DNA from 2 places in the Mesorhizobium captivum genome. Region 1 is predicted to be linked to the other one. Evidence: predicted binding sites of a transcription regulator. Region 1 holds the regulator's gene; the other holds the start of a gene.
The links. The regulator HrcA, encoded in region 1, represses chaperone genes, less so after heat shock. The targets are predictions, from matches to a motif close to GTTAGCACTCNCNNNNNGNGAGTGCTAAC.

Region 1 (7,120 bases):
CACAGTAGAATTGTTCGGCAGCCTGCAAGTCTGTGACGTAGAGGGCCGATTCCAGAATCGCCGAGGGAGTCACGACGCACCCCCCTCTGGCCTGCCGGCCATCTCCCCCGCAAGGGGGGAGATTAGCAGCTCCGCCGACATCGTCTCAACGTTGATGGTTGGCGAAACCCAAAGTGCCGTTCGATCTCCCCCCTTGCGGGGGAGATGCCCGGCAGGGCAGAGGGGGGTGTGAAGGATCGCCAGCCTCATTCTTTCTTCCACGCGGCGCGCTACGCCACCGCCATCTGCTGCAAGCTGACCAGCCGCGAAATGCCCTTCTTGGCCAGCCCCATCAGCGCGGCAAACTGCTCCTCGGAAAACGGCTCGCCCTCGGCGGTGCCCTGAATCTCGACGATGCCGCCCTTGCCGGTCATGACGAAATTGGCGTCGGTGCCGGCCGAGGAATCCTCGAGGTAGTCGAGGTCGATGACCGGCTGGCCGTCATGGATGCCGCAGGAAATCGCCGCGACATGGTCCTTCAGCACCTTGGAGACACTTGCCATCTGGCGGGCTTCCATCCAGCGCAGGCAGTCAAAGAGCGCCACCCAGCCGCCGGTGATCGAGGCCGTGCGGGTGCCGCCATCGGCCTGGATGACGTCGCAGTCGACGGTGATCTGCTGCTCGCCCAGCGCCTGCAGGTCGACCACGGCCCTGAGCGAGCGGCCGATCAGCCGCTGGATCTCCAGCGTGCGGCCGCCCTGCTTGCCGGCGGAGGCCTCGCGGCGCATGCGCTCGCCGGTCGAGCGCGGCAGCATGCCGTATTCCGCCGTCACCCAGCCCTTGCCGGAATTGCGCATCCAGGCCGGCACCTTTTCCTCCAGGCTCGCCGTGCACAAGACATGCGTGTCGCCGAACTTCACCAGGCACGAGCCTTCGGCGTGCTTGGAGACGCCGCGCTCGAAGGAGATGGCGCGCATTTCGTCAGCTTGGCGTTTGGAGGGGCGCATCGAGGCTCTTTCTGTTCTTTCTCGGATTCGTCGGCGGCTTGTAGACGCATGCGGCGCATGGCGCAAAGGAAAAGGGGAGCGCAAAGGAAAAGGGGGGCGCAAAGGAAAAGGGCGCCGGGTTGCGCCTTTGGGGCGGAAGTCTATATCTTTTAAACGGAGGTTCTCGCCGGAATGAACAAGGCAGTCGATCCCGCGTCGCAATCGCCGGTACTTCAATCGCTTGATATGCGTTCGCGCGACATCTTCAGGCGGATCGTCGATTCCTACCTGCGCGACGGCGAGCCGGTCGGCTCGCGCAGCCTGTCGCGCATCCTGCCTTCGTCGCTGTCGCCGGCCACCATCCGCAACGTGATGAGCGACCTCGAGCATCTGGGCCTGATCTATGCCCCGCACATCTCGGCCGGCCGGCTGCCGACCCAGACCGGCCTGCGCTTCTTCGTCGATGCCTTCATGGAGCTTGGCGATCTCTCCGACGATGAGCGCCGCGTCATCGAGGCGCAGGTGCGTGCCTCGGGCTCGGGCGCCACGCTGGAGCATATGCTGACCGAGGCGAGCCAGATGCTGTCCGGCATGTCGCGCGGCGCCGGCCTGGTGCTTGCCGCCAAGAACGAGGTGGCGCTGAAGCATATCGAGTTCATCCAGCTGGAGCCCACCAAGGCGCTGGCCGTCATGGTGTCGCAGAGCGGCGACGTCGAGAACCGGGTTGTCGACCTGCCCGCCGGCATCACCGTCTCGCAGCTGCATGAGGCCTCGAACTTCCTCAACGCCCACATCCGCGGCCGCACGCTGGCCGAGGCGCGCATCGAGATCGCCCGTATCAAGGACGAGACCAGGGCGGCCCTCGACACGCTGTCGCAGGACCTGGTCGAGAAGGGCCTCGCGGTCTGGGCCGGCGCCGAGAGCGGCCTGCCGGCGCGCCTCATCGTGCGCGGCCGCGCCAATCTTCTGGAGAACGTCACCGCCCAGGCCGATCTCGAATTGCTGCGTCATCTGTTCGAGGATCTGGAAACGCAGGACGGGCTGCTGCAGCTCCTCGATCTTGCCGAGGAAGGGCCCGGCGTGCGCATCTTCATCGGCTCGGAGAACAAACTGTTTTCCCTGTCCGGCTCGTCGCTTGTGGTCGCGCCCTATCGCGACAAGGACGCGCGCGTCGTCGGCGCGCTCGGCGTTATCGGTCCGACCCGGCTCAACTATGCCCGTATCGTGCCTATGGTCGACTATACTGCCCAATTGATTTCGCGCATGCTGAGATAGGCGAACGGGATCGCCGCAAGGAGGGTGGAAATGGCGCTGGAATCGTTCAAGGCCCAGATCAGCCTGCTGCTCGAGGAGATGGTGAACCAGCCCGAGGACGAGCACGAAATCCAGGAGCAGCTGCGCGAGAAGCTCAGGGAAATGCGCGCCATGGGCCTGCCGCTGCCGGCCGATCTGGTCGCGCTGGAAAAACGGCTCGACGACGATCTCGACGTCGAAGAGAGCTGAGCTGCCGCCAGTTCGCGTCAAATCTGCGTGCCCGCGCTTCTCTTTTGGAGCGCCTGCCCGATATCTGCTGTCTGGTTGCGCCGATCGTGGCAGGCGCGTCCGCCATTGACGGAGAACGGCATGACACGGATCGCTGGCCTTGCGGGCGTTGCCCTGTTTCTGGCTACCGGCGCTTTCGCGCAGCAGGCCGACCAACCTTTGCTCACAGGCAAAAAGGCCTTCGGCGATTGGAAGGCCGACCGTCCAGGCGTGCGGCGTCTAATCAAGCCGGACGATCTCCAGCAGCCGAGCCTCGCCGACACCCCGTCGAATAGCGCCGGCCTCGCCGACCGCCCCGCGGATGCCAAGCCCGCCGTGCCGGCCGGCTTCTCGGTCGAGCTCATCGCTTCCGGCATCGACAATCCGCGTGTCGTGCGCGTGGCGCCGAACGGCGACCTCTTCGTCGCCGACAGCGAGGCCAATCGAGTCAGGGTCTATCGGCTGGCGGAAGGCAGCGCGAAGCCCGCCGAGAAAGCCGTCTTCGCCAAGGGCCTCACCCAGCCCTACGGCATTGCCTTCTATCCGCCGGGCGACAAGCCGCAATGGGTCTATGTCGCCAACAGCAACAGCGTCGTGCGCTTTCCCTATCGCGATGGCGACATGCAAGCCTCGGGCAGGGCGGAAATGATCGTCTCCGACATTCCCTCGAGCCATCACTGGACGCGCGACATCGCCTTCTCGCCCGACGGCAAGACGCTCTACCTGTCGGTCGGCTCGGGCTCCAACACCGCCGAGGATATGGGCGCGAGGCCGAAGGGTGGCGTCGAGGAATGGGCGCGGTCTGAGCCGCTCGGCGCCACCTGGGGCGCGGAGGAAGGCCGCGCCGACGTGCTCGCCTTCGATCCCGATGGCAAGAACCGCAGGATGGTCGCCACCGGCCTGCGCAACTGCTCGGGCATGACCGTGCAGCCGGCGACGGGCGCGCTCTGGTGCGTCGTCAACGAACGCGACGAGCTCGGCGACGACGTGCCGTTCGAATACGCCACGGCCGTCAAGGACGGCGCCTTCTATGGCTGGCCCTGGTACTATATCGGCGACAACGAGGATCCGCGCCACGAGGGGGCGCGGCCCGACCTCGCCGGCAAGGTCACGGTACCCGACGTGCTGATGCAGGCGCATTCGGCGCCGCTCAACATCGCCTTCTATGAAGGCGGCAACTTCCCCGCCGACTACAAGGGCGACGCATTCGTCACCCTGCATGGTTCGTGGAACCGCGGTGCCCGCACCGGCTACAAGGTGGTGCGGCTGAAATTCAAGGACGGCAAGCCGACCGGGGAATATGAGGATTTCGCCACCGGCTTTGTCATTTCGGATGACGAGGTATGGGGCCGGCCGGTGGGCGTGGCCGTGGCGAAGGACGGCGCGCTGATCCTGACAGAGGACGGCAACGGCACGATCTGGCGCGTCACTTACGGAGACGGCCGGTCCTGATCGGGGATTTGAAATGCTGTTCATTTCCATGAAATCAGCGCAAACGCCTGGGATTAGCTAAAGCCTTCCCAACCTCGTCATCCCAGGGCGGAGCAGGAGCGAAGCGACGCGCGCAGACCCGAGGATGATGAGGCCGGTCCGTTTCGGCCAATCTCCAAGGCATTCGAGCTGCCAACGCGACCGGTCAAAATTCCTGTGCCGGGAAACTAGTTCCCGGTTGAGCTGGCGCAACGAATCTCGCCGCGAGGGAGTTACCGCCGACCCGGCATCATGATAAAAGCCCGGTTCCATATCGGTCCCTATGGCCAGGCCCAGAATAATCATGACACTCACCGGATTTCTCGCTTACAGCGCAGCCCTCGGCGTCGCCGCCGCCATTCCGGGCCCCGGCGTGACGGCGCTGGTTGCCCGTGCGCTCGGCTCCGGCTTCCGTTCCTCGCTGGTGATGTCCTTCGGCCTGATGCTCGGCGACATCACCTACCTCACCGCCGTCGTGCTCGGCCTGGCCTTCGTCGCGCAGACCTTCGGCATGGTTTTCCTCGCCATCAAATGGGCCGGCGTCGCCTATCTCGCTTTCCTTGCCTGGCGCTTCTGGACCAGCGGCATCTCGCCCGAGAACATCGAGGCGCGCAAGGGCAAGGGCGGCTTCGTGGCGAGCTTCATTGCCGGGCTGACGGTGACGCTCGGCAACCCGAAGACGATGATCTTCTATCTCGCCATCACGCCGACCATCGTCGACCTGAAGACCATCACGCTGGCCGATTACGGCATCTTCGTCGCGCTGACCGTCATTGTCCTGTTCGCGGTGCTGGTGCCCTATCTGGCGCTGGCCGCCAAGGCGCGCTGGTTCCTGAAATCGCCGCGCGCGCTGAAGGCGCTGAACCGCACCGCCGCCGGCTTCATGATGGGGGCAGCCGCGGCCATTGCCGCTCGCCAGTAAGCGTGTTGACAATCAGGTGATGCCGGCCTGACGTGAATGGCAACACACCTCGGTGCGTAACCGCTTCGATTTCAGGGAAAGCATTCCGAAAACGGGCCGATCCAGAAAATGCATTTCCGGCGTGGGATGGTTTTCAGCAACCGCCCCACTCGGATATTTTCGGCCGCCAGCCTATCTTGCGCGGCTGAAAGCACTATTCTGTCCGCCTATGCCATTGCCTTGGGAGCGAAACCAATGAACAAGCCCGTCACCTCCGCACGCGTCCCCGGCCGCGGCCGCATCTTCAACTCGATCACCGAGACGATTGGAGACACGCCGCTGGTGCGGCTGGACAAGTTCGCCAAGGAAAAGGGCATCGTCGCCAATGTGCTGGCCAAGCTCGAATTCTTCAACCCGATCGCCTCTGTGAAGGACCGCATCGGCGTCGCCATGATCGAGGCGCTGGAGGAGGCCGGCAAGATTTCGCCCGGCAAGACCACGCTGATCGAGCCGACCTCCGGCAACACCGGCATCGCGCTGGCCTTCGCCGCCGCCGCCAAGGGCTACAAGCTGATCCTCACCATGCCGGAGACGATGTCGGTCGAGCGCCGCAAGATGCTGGCGCTGCTCGGCGCCGAACTGGTGCTCACCGAAGGCCCGAAGGGCATGAAGGGCGCCATCGCCAAGGCCGACGAGCTCGCCGCGACGCTGCCCAACGCCATCATCCCGCAGCAGTTCGAGAACCCGGCCAATCCGGAGATCCACCGCCGCACCACGGCGGAGGAAATCTGGAACGACACCAATGGCGAGGTCGATATCATCGTCGCCGGCATCGGCACCGGCGGCACCATCACCGGCGTCGGCCAGGTGCTGAAGAAGCGCAAGCCCTCGCTGCATGTCGTGGCGGTCGAGCCGGAAGCGTCGCCGGTGCTGTCCGGCGGCCAGCCCGGCCCGCACAAGATTCAAGGAATCGGCGCTGGCTTTGCGCCCAAGATCCTCGACACCTCGGTCTATGACGAGATCGTCAGGGTCTCGAACGAGGATTCGGTCGCCAATGCGCGCCTCGTTGCCCGCCTCGAGGGCGTGCCGGTCGGCATCTCGTCGGGCGCAGCACTCCAGGCGGCGATCGTCGTCGGCTCGCGGCCGGAAAACAAGGGCAAGAACCTCGTCGTCGTCATCCCATCCTTCGCCGAGCGCTATCTCTCGACGATCCTGTTCGACGGCCTGGGGGCTTAGGTCGCCGATGGAAAATATGGGAAAGTAGCGATCCTTCGCGCCCCCCTCTGCCCAGCCGGGCATCTCCCCCACTTGGGGGGAGATCGGCAGTTTGGGCGCCTCGCTCGTCTTGCCGCGTCGGAGATTGGCGAAAGCCGACGCGACGGCCAATCTCCCCCCTTGTGGGGGAGATGTCCGGCAGGACAGAGGGGGGGCGCTGTCCCGCCAGCGTTTGCTGGAAGCGAACGTCTGAAAACGCTCCGCCGTTTTCAATTCCGCACTAACTTTCCTCGCTCGGCCTGCAGGAAGCGGCGCAAGGCCGGATCGCGCTCGAGGCCGATCGCCCGGTCATAGGCTTCAGCAGCATCGGCGGTCTTGCCGAGCCTGGCGGACAGCTCGGCCAGCGCCGCCCAGTAGGGCTGGTACTCGGCAAGCCGCCTGTCGTCGCCGATCCGCTCGAGCGCGGCAAGACCTTCAGCCGCTCCCTCGGCTTCGGCGATCGCCACCGCGCGGTTGATCGCCACCACCGGCGAGCCGGCAATCGCCATCAGCGCGTCGTAGAGCTGGCGGATCGCGGCCCAGTCGGTGCCGCCGCTCCGCCGTCGCGCCGTATGCGCAGATTGCACCGCGGCTTCCAGTTGGTAGCGGCCGATGATTTTCTTGGCCGCGGCGCGCTTGAGCAGCGCTTCCGCCTCGTCGATCAGCGTGTCGTCCCAGAGCGCGGTGTCTTGCTCGGCAAGCGGCACGAAGTCGCCTTGCGGGCCGCGCCGTGCCGCGCGCCGCGCTTCGGCGAAAAGCATCAGCGCCAAAAGCCCCAGTGTTTCCGGTTCGTCCGGGATCAGCGAGGCGACCAGCCGGCAGAGCCAGATGCCTTCGCTGGCAAGGTTTCGCCGTCGCGTCTCGGTGCCGGCCGGGTCCGACCAGCCTTCGGCAAAAGTGGCGTAGATCGCTTCCAGCACCGCGTCGAGCCGTTCGCCGAGCTCGGCCCGTTCCGGCACGCGAAAGGGGATGCCGGCCTCCCGGATGCGGTTCTTGGCGCGCACCAGGC
Region 2 (7,120 bases), on a different contig from region 1:
CTCGATCTGCTGCTTGATCTGGGCGACGCGGCCCTGGATCTCGGCCTTCTTGCCGGCGCCGTCGACGATGGTGGTGTTCTCCTTCGAGATCGACACCTTCTTGGCGCGGCCGAGCATGTTGAGGCCGACATTCTCGAGCTTGATGCCGAGGTCTTCCGAGATGACCTGGCCACCGGTGAGGATGGCGATGTCTTCCAGCATGGCCTTGCGGCGGTCACCGAAGCCCGGAGCCTTGACAGCGGCGATCTTCAGGCCACCGCGCAGCTTGTTGACGACCAGCGTGGCCAGAGCCTCGCCTTCCACATCTTCCGAGATGATGAGCAGCGGCTTCGAGGTCTGAACGACAGCTTCCAGGACCGGCAGCATGGCCTGCAGGTTGGAGAGCTTCTTCTCGTGCAGCAGGATGTAGGCGTCTTCCAGATCGGCGACCATCTTGTCGGCGTTGGTGACGAAGTAGGGCGACAGATAGCCACGATCGAACTGCATGCCTTCGACGACTTCCAGCTCGGTGTCGGCGGTCTTGGCTTCCTCGACGGTGATGACGCCTTCGTTGCCGACCTTCTGCATCGCGTCCGCGATCATCTTGCCGACCGACTCGTCGCCATTGGCCGAGATGGTGCCGACCTGGGCGACTTCCTCGGAGGTCTTGATCTTCTTGGCGGCCTTGCCGAGAGCTGCGACGACTTCGGTGACGGCGAGATCGATGCCGCGCTTCAGGTCCATCGGGTTCATGCCGGCGGCAACCGCCTTGTGGCCTTCCTGGACGATCGACTGCGCCAGAACGGTCGCGGTCGTCGTGCCGTCGCCGGCGATGTCGTTGGTCTTCGAGGCGACCTCGCGCACCATCTGCGCGCCCATGTTCTCGAACTTGTCCTCGAGCTCGATCTCCTTGGCGACGGTGACGCCGTCCTTGGTGATGCGCGGAGCGCCGAACGACTTGTCGATGACGACGTTGCGGCCCTTCGGACCGAGGGTGACCTTCACCGCGTCGGCGAGGATGTTGACACCGCGCAGCATGCGCTCACGAGCATCGCGGGAGAATTTTACGTCTTTGGCAGCCATGTTTTAGCTCCTGGCAGGGGCTCGGAAGAGCCCGAAAATTCAGTTGAGGGAGAGGCCGAAATTCAGCCGATGATGCCCATGATGTCGGATTCCTTCATGATCAGAAGGTCCTCGCCATTGAGCTTGACTTCCGTGCCCGACCATTTGCCGAACAGGACGCGGTCGCCGGCCTTGACGTCGAGCGGCACGAGCTTGCCGCTTTCGTCGCGGGCGCCGGAGCCGACGGCGATGATCTCGCCTTCCTGCGGCTTCTCCTTCGCCGTATCCGGGATGATGATCCCGCCGGCGGTCTTGGATTCGGATTCGACCCGGCGAACGACCACGCGGTCATGAAGCGGGCGGAATTTGGACTTTGCCATGTTGTCTTCCTCGAATGAGAACGGTGAGAACTGTTCCTCCATCCGGCGAGGCCGGATATAAGTTAGCACTCACCTATGACGAGTGCTAACGTGGCGCTGAAATAGGCTGGCGGCGTGCCAGAGTCAAGGCGCGCGGGAAGGGGTGATCACGCGAAATTTTTCTGCCCATGACGCGATGCTGAAAAAGGCGGATCGCGGGGGCGTATCGATATGGGAGCGCCGTGCTTCGCCGGCAAACAGCGGCGAAGCACGGCGCGATGCGAAAGGCAAGCGGATCGGAGCGAATGCTTCCAGGCTTTGCCGCTCAGATATTCATGCCGCCAGAGACTTCGATGCGCTGGGCATTGACCCACCGATTGGCTTCGGACAGCAGCGAGGCGATCATCGGGCCGATGTCGTCCGCGACACCGGCGCGGCCAAGCGCAGTCATCCCGGCCACAACGCGGTTGATCTCGGCGTCGTCGCGCACATGGCCGCCGTTGAAGTCGGTGGCGATCGCGCCCGGCGCTACCGTGTTGGCGGTGATATGGCGCGCGGCGAGCTCCTTGGCGAGGTAGCGCGTGAACACCTCGACGCCGCCCTTCATCATCGCATAGGCGGCGGAACCCGGAACCGAAAAGCGCGCCAGCCCGCTCGAGACGTTGATGATGCGGCCGCCATCGTTGATCAGCGGCAGCAGCGCCTGGGTGAGGAAGAACGCGCCCTTGAGGTGGATGTTCATCAGCGTGTCGAATTCCTGTTCCGTCGTCTCGGCGATCGGCTTGCGCAGACCGGTGCCGGCATTGTTGACGAGATAGTCGAAGCGGTCGCGCTCCCAGGTTTCCTTGAGCGTCTTCTTCAACGCCTCGACGAAAGCCGGGAAGGTGGCAACAGCGCCGGCGTCGAGCTCAAGCGCGGCGGCGCGGCCGCCGGCTGCCTCGATCTCGGCGATGGCCGCCTTCGCTTCGTCGGCGCGCGAGCGATAGGTGAGGACGACGTCGACGCCCTTGCGGGCGAGACTGAGCGCGGTGTTGCGGCCGAGGCCGCGGCTGCCGCCGGTGATGAGGGCGATGGGGCGAATGGAATTGGCCATGGTGAAATCTCCTTCTTGTGACGGAGATGCATATACTCGCCTGAAACACCGATATAATCTGGCCAGAATTGCCAACTCTATTCAGATAATGCGAACAATCGGCCATGGATCGATTTGACAGCATGCGGCTCTTCGCTCGCGTCGTGGAAAGGCGCAGCTTCACCGCGGCCGCCGCCGATCTCGGCCTGCCGCGCTCCAGCGCCACCGCGGCGATCAAGCAGCTCGAAGAGCGGCTTGGCGTGCAACTCCTCAGGCGCACAACCAGGCATGTCACGCCGACGCTCGACGGCGAAGCCTACTACCAGCGCTGCATCGGCATCCTGGCCGACATCGAGGATGCCGAGGGTGGCTTCGGCGCGCATGAAGTGCGCGGAAGGCTGAGCGTCGACGTCAACGGCCATATGGCGCGTACTTTCCTCCTGCCGGAGCTGCCGGCGCTGCTCGCCACATATCCAGGCCTGACGGTGCATATCGGCGAAGGCGACCGCCTCGTCGATCTTGTGCGCGAGGGTGTCGATTGCGTCATTCGGGCCGGTACGCTTCCCGACAGCGACATGATCGTGCGGCGTCTCGGCATCGCGCGCGAGATCACCGTCGCCAGCCCGGCCTATCTCCAGCGCCACGGCGTGCCGCGCACGCCGGACGATTTGGCCGGCCATATGATGATCGGCTTCGTGTCGTCGCGCACCGGGCAGGTGATGCCGCTGGAATTCACCGTCGACGGCAAGATCCGCGAGATCGTCCTGTCGTCGCGCGTCACGGTGTCCAATTCAGACACCAGCGCCGCGCTTGTCCGGCTGGGATTCGGGCTGTTCCAGGCGCCGAGGCTCCGCTACGCCGACGACCTCGAGGCCGGCCTGCTTATCGAGGTGCTTCCCGACCATCCGCCGACCGCGACGCCGATCTCGGTGCTCTATCCGCGCAGCCGGCAGCTGTCGCCAAGGGTGAGAGTGTTCGTCGACTGGCTGGTAGAGATTCTGGGGCCGAAGTTGGATGCGATTTGAGTAACGATAGTGACGTTGGCGGGACAGCACCCCTCTCTGTCCTGCCGGACATCTCCCCCCCAGGGGGGGGGGGAGATTGGCAGCGTCGGCGCCCCGCTCCCTCTTGCAGCGTTGGAGATTGGCGAAGGCCGGCGCGACATCTGATCTCCCCCCTTGAGGGGGAGATGGCCCGCAGGACAGAGGGGGGTGAGCGCTGCCGTTCGAAGCTACGAGCGTACTACAAAAACAGCCGCAACTGCGCATGGATGATCGAGCGATAATCCTCGATCGTGCGCCGGCCTTCTTCCTCGTCCTGCGTCAGCGCCAGCCGCACGACGCCACCGGCGAGCTGGAAAATCAGGAACACCACGCGCCCGAACGCCTCGCGCTGCTCAGGTTTCAGCATCGGCGCCACATGGTCGCAGAACATCTCCGCTTGCCGCCTCGTCTCGGCGATATCGAGATGCTGCAGCGCCTTATCGGCCTGGATCGCGTTCTGCAGGTCCTGGATGGCCGGATCCTGCGCGACACGGCTGTAATAGTCGTCGAGCAGGCGGTCGGCCGCCGCGGTCACGTCGTCCAGCCCTCGGATTTCGGCAATGATCGCCCGGAAGCGCGCGCGGCTTTCCTCCGAGAAGCGTTCGTAGAGCATCGCCAGGATCGCCGATTTGCTGGGAAAGTAGTGATAGACGGTGGCGATCGGACCGCCGGCCAGCGCGCCGACTTCCTTCATCGTCACCGCGTCGATGCCTTTTTCGCCGATCAGCCGCATGGTCGTGGCGAGGATCGCATCGATGCGCTCGCGGCTGCGCTCCTGCTTCGGCCTGCGCCTGGGTTCCGTCGCCGTTCGCCTTGTGTCCGTCATACGCCAAATCTCTCACGAGAGTGCGAATTCTCGGTTGACAAGAAACATGATCAAGTATCAGTTTCGTGAAATGCTGACAATCTGTCAGTTTTTGGCGGACTGCAAGGGGGCGCCTCGTGACTGTCACCGATGCCAGGCATGTGGAAGAGGGCGACTGGCTGGTCGGCAACCCGACCGGCCTGCAGCTTGCCTCGGCGCTTTGGATCGGTTCGGTCGGGCTGCTCATTCTCGGGCTGCAGCCGGTGCTGCTCGGCGCGCTTTACACGGAAGGCCATGTCACCGGCGACGAACTGGCGCTGGTCGCCACCGCCGAGATGATTGCCATAGCGATCGGCTCGGGCGTAGTGGCGATGCTCTTGCCGGCGCGCAACATGCGCTGGAAGAGCGCTTTGCTTCTGGTCCTGCTGGCGCTCGCCAATTTCTGGGCGGCCTATGCCGGCAGCCCGAATGCGCTGATCGGCGCTCGTACTCTCGCAGGCTTGGCGGAGGGCGGACTGGTCGCCGTCGCCACCGAGCTAATCGCCCGCTCGCGCCGGGCCGAGCGCATCGGCGGCTATTTCGTGACACTGCAGACACTGGCGCAATGCGCGCTGGCGCTGCTGCTCGCGCTCTATGCGGTGCCCGCGGCGGGCTCGGCCGGCGGCTTCGTCGCGCTCGGCGTCGTGTGCTTGCTGTCACTCCTCGTCGCCTGGGCGGTGCCGGACGATTACGCCGACCTGCCGAAGGAAGAGCAATTTTCCAATGTGCTCACCGTGCCGGCGATCACCGCGTTGCTTTCGATCTTCTGCTATTTCATGTTCTTCGGCGCCGTCTGGGCCTTTCTCGAACCGATTGGCGCGCAGTTCGGCATCGACGGCCGCACCGTCGGCCTGATGGTCTCGGCAAGCCTCGCCACGCAGGTGGTGGGTGCGATGACGGCGACCGTCTTTGAAGCGCGCATCGACTATCGCTTCGCCATAACCATCATCGGTGTCTTGGCGGCGATCAGCTCCGGGCTGCTTGCCTCCGGCCCGGGGCTTTCCGTGTTCTGGGCGATGGCGTTGGTGATGGGCTTCATCCTGCTCTTCATCGTGCCTTACCAGATCCGTCTGGCGATCACGGCCGACGAGACGCGAACGGCTGTACTCCTCGTACCGGCCGCGCAGCTCTTCGGCCTCGCCATCGGCCCGATCGCCGCTTCGCTGCTGATCGAGGGTGGAAACTTCCGTCCCGTGCCGGAATTCGCCTCGGCAAGCGCGCTCGCCAGCGTGGCGCTGCTCGGCGTTTTCGTGCTGGTCGCGCGGCGCCGCGTTCCAGCCTGAGCCGGAGGTGACGATGGCGAGCTCCTGGAGCAACTGGTCGGGCTTCGTGAAGGCCGCGCCCAAGCTGATCGCCACACCCGCCGATGCCGGCGAGCTGGCTGAGCTGGTGCGCTCGGCGCCCGGTCCGCTGCGTGTCGCCGGTGCCGGCCATTCCTTCACGCCGCTGGTGCAGTCGGACGGCACCATCGTCTCGCTGGAAAAGATCGAGGGGTTGGTCTCGCACGAGGCCGAAACCAGCCGGGCGCGGGTGAGGGCGGGCACGCGGCTCGGCGCCCTGATGCATATCTTGCAGGGCATCGGCCAGGGCCTGCCCAATATGGGCGACATCGACCGCCAGGCGATCGGCGGAGCGCTGGGCACGGCGACGCATGGCTCCGGCCCGACGCTCGGCGCTTACCATACTCAGCTCGAGACGGTGCAGTTCGTCGACGGGGAAGGAAAACTGCGCGAATTCAGCCGGGCGAACGACCAGGACATGATCCATGCCACTGGCGTCGCGCTCGGCGCTTTCGGCGTGCTCATCGAAGTGACGATGAACAACATCCCGACCTACCGGCTGCGCCGTCGCAAATGGGCGCTGCCGATCGCAGACATGCTGCGCGATTTCGAGACGATGATGGCCGCGCACCGCTCGGCCGAATTCTATTACATTCCGTTTTCCGGCTACGCCCAGTTCATCGCCAGCGACCTGAGCGACGCGCCGCCCACGCCGCGGCCGACCGAGGACGACGAGGAGGGGCTGGCGACGTTGCGCAAGCTGCGCACCATGCTGCGCCGGCTGCCATGGCTGCGCCGCGCGCTGATTAAGGGCGCGGTGAAAAAGGTGCCAGCCGAGGATTATGTGCAGGACTGGCTCAACGTCTATGCCAGCGACCGCCGGACAAAGTTCAACGAGATGGAATATCACCTGCCTTTCGAAGAAGGCCCGAAGGCGTTGGCCGAGATCATCGAGCTGACGGAGAAGCACTTTCCGGAAGTCTATTTCCCGATGGAAGTGCGTTCGGTGGCGCCCGACGATTTCTGGCTTTCGCCCTTCCACAAAAGGCTGACCTCGTCGATCGCCGTCCACCACGATGCTGCGAACGACCCGCTGCCTTTCATGCGCGCGGCTGAGCCGATCTTCCGCAAGTACGGCGGCAGGCCGCATTGGGGAAAGATGCACAGCCTGAAGGCGGCGGATTTCAAAAAACTCTATCCGCGCTGGGATGAGGCGATGGCGGTGCGCCGCGACATCGATCCGGAAAACCGCTTCATGTCGCCCTACATGGCCGGCCTGTTCGGCATTGAACGATGAGCGCCTATTTCGCCGAGCTGTCGAAGGCGCTGAAGGCGGCGGACATCTTTCGGCCCTGCCTGGTGCTCGACCGCGACCGGCTCGACGCCAACATCGCGCTGGTGAAGCAGAGGCTGGCGGCTGGCCTTGCCGTGCGGCTGGTCGACAAGTCGCTGCCATGCCTGCCGCTGCTTTCGCATATCGC

Region 2: a site for HrcA is predicted at 1,483-1,511, ahead of groES (co-chaperone GroES). Genes of this name have one in related genera too.

Annotation. Positions count from the first base shown of each region.
Region 1 is NZ_JAVIJB010000054.1:4,166-11,285, forward strand. Features, by position in the region: gene RFM40_RS29825 (VOC family protein) at 1-73, opposite strand, end outside; gene rph (ribonuclease PH) at 270-986, opposite strand; gene hrcA (heat-inducible transcriptional repressor HrcA) at 1,158-2,240, shown strand; gene RFM40_RS29840 (hypothetical protein) at 2,271-2,468, shown strand; gene RFM40_RS29845 (PQQ-dependent sugar dehydrogenase) at 2,589-3,938, shown strand; gene RFM40_RS29850 (LysE family translocator) at 4,261-4,878, shown strand; gene cysK (cysteine synthase A) at 5,113-6,093, shown strand; gene RFM40_RS29860 (RNA polymerase sigma factor) at 6,342-7,120, opposite strand, start outside.
Region 2 is NZ_JAVIJB010000012.1:38,251-45,370, reverse strand. Features, by position in the region: gene groL (chaperonin GroEL) at 1-1,062, opposite strand, end outside; gene groES (co-chaperone GroES) at 1,125-1,421, opposite strand; gene RFM40_RS12630 (SDR family NAD(P)-dependent oxidoreductase) at 1,726-2,493, opposite strand; gene RFM40_RS12625 (LysR family transcriptional regulator) at 2,598-3,497, shown strand; gene RFM40_RS12620 (TetR/AcrR family transcriptional regulator) at 3,715-4,341, opposite strand; gene RFM40_RS12615 (MFS transporter) at 4,458-5,642, shown strand; gene RFM40_RS12610 (D-arabinono-1,4-lactone oxidase) at 5,656-6,936, shown strand; gene RFM40_RS12605 (alanine racemase) at 6,933-7,120, shown strand, end outside.